2 regions of the Bacillus sp. SH7-1 genome follow, and region 1 is predicted to be linked to the other one. Evidence: riboswitches for the same ligand, from Rfam matches in the RefSeq annotation. Region 1 holds a riboswitch; the other holds the start of a gene.
What was found. Region 1 has a riboswitch for S-adenosylmethionine ahead of DN390_RS00665 (bifunctional O-acetylhomoserine aminocarboxypropyltransferase/cysteine synthase). Riboswitches for the same ligand answer to the same signal wherever they lie in the genome.
Positions count from the first base shown of each region.

Region 1 (3,418 bases):
ATGGTGTATTGCCAATTAAACGAAGTAATTGCGCTTCTGTTTCTTGCTTTGTAGGCATTAAATTTAATATGGCAATTTTCAATGCCCGGATATCTTGTGTTTCTGCTCGCTCTTTTGTCATTACAAAAATATTTTCCTCCTGTAACACTTTGCGAGCTGGTAAATCTTTATCAATTATGATTGGCATGTTGTTTGCCTCCGACTAGCGCTGCTTCTAAATCTGCAATAATATCAGAGACATCTTCTATACCAACTGATAAACGAATTAAATCTGATGTGACACCCGCTAAACGCTGATTTTCAGCACTTAATTGTCTATGCGTTGTACTAGCAGGATGTATAACGCAAGTTCGTGCATCAGCTACATGCGTTACGAGAGTTGCTAGTTTTACATTTGCGATAAATTCTTTCGCTGCTTCTAATCCCCCCTTAATGCCGAATGTTAAAACACCACTAGCACCTTTCTTCAAATACTTTTGTGCTAACGAGTAATTTTCATTACTATCTAATCCCGGATAATTCACCCATTCAATACGTTCATGATCAACAAGCCACTTAGCAACTGCGAGAGCATTTTCACTATGACGCTCCATTCGTAAATGCAATGTTTCTAAGCCGATATTGCTAATATACGCATTGAATGGGCTCATACAATTTCCGTAGTCTCTTAATAATTGAACACGTGCCTTCACAATATAAGCTGCTGCACCAAAATTTTGAACGTAACTTACGCCGTGATAACTTGGATCCGGTTCAACAAGTTCAGGATATTTCCCATTTGTCCAATCGAAGTTCCCTCCGTCAATGACAATGCCACCTAAAGAACTTGCATGACCATCAATATATTTCGTCGTAGAATGAACGATAATATTTGCTCCATGTTCAAATGCTTGGCATAAATAAGGAGTCGCTAATGTATTATCCACAATAAAAGGTACTTCTAACTCTTTGGCTGCATCTGAAAATTCTTTGAAATTTAAAACGTTCATTGCTGGATTTCCTAGCGATTCTGCATAAACGAGTTTCGTCTTATCATTAGCAAGGGCCACAATTTCATCAGCTGTTAAATTTGGATTAAAGAACGTAACATCAATACCAAGCTTACGCAAACTCACTCCAAATAAATTAAACGTCCCGCCATAAACTGTGGAAGAACAAAGCAAATGGTCTCCACTACTACAAATATTTAAAACGGCGAGCATAATAGCAGCCTGCCCAGAGGCCGTTGCAACAGCTCCTACACCACCTTCTAAATCTGATAACTTCTGCTCAAATGCTGCTAAAGTAGGATTGCCAATACGCGTATAGATATATCCTTCTGCCTCTAAATTAAATAGTGCTGCTAAATCATCCGAAGTATCATATTTATACGTTGTACTTTGATAAAGCGGTAAAACACGCGGTTCACCATTCTTTGGCGTATAGCCACCTTGCACACAAATTGTTCCTTTTCCCCATGATTCTCCCATCTCTCATTCTCCTTTCTTCTTATACAAAATAAAAAACTGCCCCTTTCCTGAAAACAAGAAAGGAGCAGTTTGAAAACACGCTCTAAAGGCTCTTTCTTATCTTTCAGGATATTACCTGCAGGATTTGGCACAATTCCGTTATACGGCTGTTGCCAAGGTTTCGTCGGGCCTGTCCCTCCACCTTTTCTTGATAAGACTATGCAATTACCGTTGATTTTATAGCAATAATTTCCTAATGTCAATTAGTTTTTCTGAATGTTCTAAATTAAATACAAAGAATTTGACATGCATAACAAAAGAAATATATTCCATATTCATTTGAAAAAGACCTTTTAAAACCCATAATTACTATATAGAATGAAATAAGTAGTTTAACTGTATACATTTCAAATTCTCACAAGACCTCAATATATTGAATAAGCCAACCTCTCAAAAAGATACTATACATATTCATTTCACAGTATTATATTTAATTCTTTCAACATTAAAACTTACATAACGGAGGTAAAACATGACACACACAAAGGACATGCACTTTATACTCGTCCTATACGGCATTATTTTAGGCTCTATAGTAGGAGCAACAGTCTGGTTATTTTTAGTTACAATAAATATCGGCATTCACTTTATTTGGGGATACTTACCTACTATCTTATCTTCTCCCCCGTATTACACCATTTGTATAACAACTATCGGTGGTATTCTCGTTGGCTTAACCCAAAAATACTTCGGCACATATCCACGTCTTATGCCGGAAGTAATGGGTGAATATAAAAAAACAGGTAGAATTGAATACCGTTTTGTACATAAAGCTACTTTAACTGCGATTATCGTTTTAATATTTGGGGCTAGCTTAGGTCCCGAAGCAGCACTTGTTGGAATTATCGGTGGACTTTGTACATGGGTAGGGGATCGCTTTACATTCGCCTTAAAAGGAATGAATGAACTAACGGAGGTTGGAATTGGTGCTACTTTAAGTGTAATTTTTAACGCGCCATTATTCGGTTATTTAGCTCCAAATGAAAATGAGGGTGAACAAATTAATGAATTTTCTAAAGGAAAAAAAGCAATTGTATATTTAGCTACTACTTTCGCTGGTTTTTCCATTTATTTATTGCTTAGTAAATTTGATAATCGTGGATCCTTTATCGTTGATTTTGGAGAAGGTTCCCTTTCTCTTAATGAATGGATTGCCTTTCTACCACTTGCTAGTATTGGTGCTATAGTTGGATTCTTTTATTTTAAATTAGAATTCACATTAGAGAAATTCATTCATCCTTTTAGGGAATACAAACTTATCCTTGGAATTATCGGTGGTGTTTTATTAGGGATTACAGGAACTTTTCTCCCATACACATTATTCTCCGGAGAACATCAATTAAAAGATTTAGTCGTTGAATGGAGCCATTTATCCTTCTGGGTACTACTTCTTTCAGGGGTTTTAAAATTATGTATTACTGCTGTTTGTTTAAATACAGGTTGGCGTGGCGGACATATTTTCCCAATTATATTCGCTGGATCTAGTATCGGATATGCTATAGCTTCTATTATCCCTATAGATCCAATCGCTTCGGTAGCCATTGTCACAACAGCAATTTCAAGCTATGCATTAAGAAAACCAATTGCTATAACACTACTATTACTCATGTTTTTCCCGCTCAACTTACTATTACCTATGCTTGGAGCGGCAGCGATTGGTAATGCATTTCCACTTCCTAAAAACAACGAAACTACAAGCTAATACAAATAGGCAGTAGGGACAAAAGTTCCACTGCCTATTTTCATTACACATGCTGCTTCAATAGTGCGTGTAACTCTTCAAAATTTTGCACTTCATATGTCGGCACAATCTCACTATTATTTGATTTCTTTTCTGGATTAAACCAACAAGTATCAATTCCTGCTACATATCCACCTTTAATATCAGCGCTTAACGAATCCCCAATAAT
Region 1 is NZ_QNUD01000002.1:92,987-96,404, reverse strand. Features, by position in the region: gene metA (homoserine O-acetyltransferase MetA) at 1-187, opposite strand, end outside; gene DN390_RS00665 (bifunctional O-acetylhomoserine aminocarboxypropyltransferase/cysteine synthase) at 171-1,469, opposite strand; SAM riboswitch class I at 1,563-1,666, opposite strand; gene DN390_RS00660 (chloride channel protein) at 1,981-3,210, shown strand; gene DN390_RS00655 (YjjG family noncanonical pyrimidine nucleotidase) at 3,254-3,418, opposite strand, start outside.

Region 2 (3,418 bases), on a different contig from region 1:
AAAACAGCAATGGCCATTGCGTGGGGAGATGCTTGGACGAATTTGATTCAACCTTTCTGGGCATTACCGGCATTAGCGATAGCCGGTTTAGGCGCTCGTGATATTATGGGATTTTGCGTTGTGAACTTACTATATGCAGGATTCATCATAAGTCTATGTTTCTTATTTATTTAAACAAAAAGCTAGTTTTATACTAGCTTTTTTACATAATAAATCATTTATTTCCCACGCATTTTATAATCTTCTTCCACTCTATATCCGTAAGATGTAATGCCTCACATGCAAAAAAATGTTCACATACTTTTTCAATTAGATGCGGATTTCCCCTCAAGAAATCCCACTGTAACGCTTTAGGAAGAAAATGCATTTCATACTCCTTACTTCCCCTTACTACTTCATCCACTTCTCTTTCACAAATTCCTCTTATCAAGTAGTCATTTCTTAATTGTATTTGAATTTGCTGAAATGTTTCACTACATTTTTTCAATTGAAGTAAACATGTAATATACGTTCGAAAAAGTTCGTCATCATACCCACAACAGTTTATAATACGATCGATTTCATTCATAATGTACGAGCCTTTTCTTCTATTTGTAATAACCACTTTTCCCGCTTCTCTCGTTTACTCGTTTTCACAGATTGAAAAACTGACCGTTTTATATCGTGGATGCCGCAAAAACGTAAAACACCTCTCTTCATCATAATCCAATCTGCGGATCGATATAATAGTGCGACATACCACAACGGTGAGTCTAATGTATTAATTACCCACGCCTTCTTACCTTTCAATAATCCTTTCGGCAGGGCACCTTCATATTTATAAGCAAATCCAGCTACAAAAATGCGATCAATAAACCCTTTTAAAATAGCTGGCATCCCCCACCACCATATTGGATAAATGAAGAGAAGAGTATCCGCTTCTTCCACTAACGTTCTGTACCGAGCTGTTTCTTCTTCATTTACTAAATCACGCCTTTTCTTCTCTTCATTAAAAACAAGGACTGGATCAAATTGTTCTTTGTATAAATCAAGTACCGTAACTGAATGATTTGTTTCCTGTAGTCCGTTTTGTACATGCTTTAAAATTGCTGCGTTAAAACTTGAAGGACTAGGATGAGCGTATACAATTAGTACATTCACTGCCAAACAACTCCCTCTATAAGTTAAAGTTTCCCCTTCTTTAACATCTTCTCTACAATTTGCACGTTTTTCGAACTTTGCAACAAACGATTTAATACTGTGAGTAACTCTTCCTTTTCTAAATCTTTCAGTTTCTCTTTCACCTTACTCTCACCAGCATCTTGAATATCATAAACAACTGCCGCCATATGCTTGCAAAGATTCTCATACGGACACTCACAGCTACTTTCTGTAAAATCTTCGAGATTAATAATTACTTCATAGTTTCCCGCATTTCCAGTAACGAAAGCAAATATTTTTTTGTCTTGTATTTCAACATCTTCTACATGTCCTTCTTCATAATATTCATAACCTTTATCTATAATGTACTTAGGAATCCATTTCGTTATATCATGTAATAAGTAAGCGTACATAATAGCACCTCTTCCTTTAATTCCCTTTTGACTTCCACAACCACTGCATGTTATTCTAATAACTGTCAAATAGCAAGTCTATATGACAAAACGACTGACACCTATTCGGCGGAGGTGTCTCTTTTCATTTGCAGCCGATATGAAGTGCCTCTTTCAGGCACATTCAATCTTTGACACTACACACTCAACACCATTCCCTGTATCAGGCTGCTTTAGCAGTCTTTTACTCTACATACTTCAAAAAAAAGAGAGCTTAGCTCCCCTTTCTCGCCTTATAAAATACCCCTTTTTCAGTATACAGATATTCATCAGCTAATGTAATTTTCCCATCCAGTTTCAGTTCATCTAATAGCCTTGATAAATAAAATTGATGTAACATCTTTTTCGTGAATTTTCCTTCATGATGCGAAACGATATGTTCTTGAATATCTAACAATGATATCGGCTTATCTTGCTCTATCATATATTCATAAACTGTACTACGCAGTTTTACGTATTTTTCGAGTGTCACAGTAATGCGCAACCCCTTTCTTCTTAATATAAATTTTCGTAATCGGTTTTTTTGCAACAAAAAAACCTCTCCGATAAGAAGAAGTTACGTATATATCTTCGTCTTATCTCCCAGAACAAATATGTTCTGCTGGAATTAGCACCTGCATCGCGGTTGCTGGGTTTCATCGGGCCAGTCCCTCCACCTCTCTGGATAAGAAAATATTCACTTAATTCTTACTATACGTAATTTCATTTCAATTGTCAAACAAATATAACGAATTATATTTTCTTCTTTACTGTTCATACTATACATATATGAGTATTCAAGGAGGATTATGAAATGCATCAAAATGCTCGCGGATATGTACAAGATTCTTTTCAATCATTACAAGAAGCAAAACATTGTTTAGAAGAAGCATTACAGACTGTTGAAAAAGATTTTAATCGCGCTCGTATTGAGCAATCCCTTTATGCGATCGAACAAGCTATTCAACGCTGCGATTACACCGTTCACATTTTAGAAAAAGATTGAAAAAACTTCCCATCAATTGATGGGAAGCTTTTTCAAATGGCATACTCCATAATTATTGCCGTTATAATTAAAAAATATACAGAATTAACAATTTCTAAAATCCCTACTTTTATAATTGAAATTTTCTTGCCATACAATATAATCGCTCGAATGACACTTGGTATAAAAATAAGTGAACACCATGGATTGATAGCAAATACGATGATCGTTAACACGATATGATAACCCCAAGATATAAAACGATACTTCGGATTATTTTTCTCACGAATCATCGTTTTCACATAAAACGTACTTCCTAAAAAATATAAAAATGAAATAAGCGCAATAAATAATGCTGTTTTATCTATAAGCTTCATTGAAAAATAATAACTAACTACACCACCTATACAGAAAACAATAATTGCACTAATGTCATTTAGTAATGCTCTTTCATTCTTTTGACGAGCGTAATACATATTTACTATAAATAAGGGAATCATGACTGCTATGAATAAAAGAATGCGCCATTCATATAATAGAGAAATCATCCCAAATACGGACGCAATAATAAAATATACAATTGAAGCATGTAAATAGTCTTTTTTTCTTTTTTGTTTTATGTATATAAGAAATGGATACGTAGCTAAATAGATAAAGAACCAAGCTAAAAACAATGGAATATGATACATAGTAGGTTTCCCAAGAATAACACTTAATAGAAATGGTATAACAAGCATGGCCCATGCACCATGTTGCTTCGGAATAACTAACTTCATTAACTATACACCTCCCTTTTGAAAATAGTTCTCACCTACTATTATACGAATAATTTTATATAACAACGGATATATATTGAATCGAT
Region 2 is NZ_QNUD01000007.1:208,766-212,183, reverse strand. Features, by position in the region: gene DN390_RS07405 (short-chain fatty acid transporter) at 1-174, shown strand, start outside; gene DN390_RS07400 (group-specific protein) at 215-568, opposite strand; gene DN390_RS07395 (NAD(P)H-dependent oxidoreductase) at 565-1,140, opposite strand; gene DN390_RS07390 (SWIM zinc finger family protein) at 1,164-1,553, opposite strand; gene DN390_RS07385 (hypothetical protein) at 1,807-2,124, opposite strand; SAM riboswitch class I at 2,165-2,263, opposite strand; gene DN390_RS07380 (hypothetical protein) at 2,386-2,577, shown strand; gene DN390_RS07375 (YwiC-like family protein) at 2,610-3,332, opposite strand.
Region 2: another riboswitch for S-adenosylmethionine. It lies ahead of DN390_RS07385 (hypothetical protein); the one in region 1 lies ahead of DN390_RS00665 (bifunctional O-acetylhomoserine aminocarboxypropyltransferase/cysteine synthase).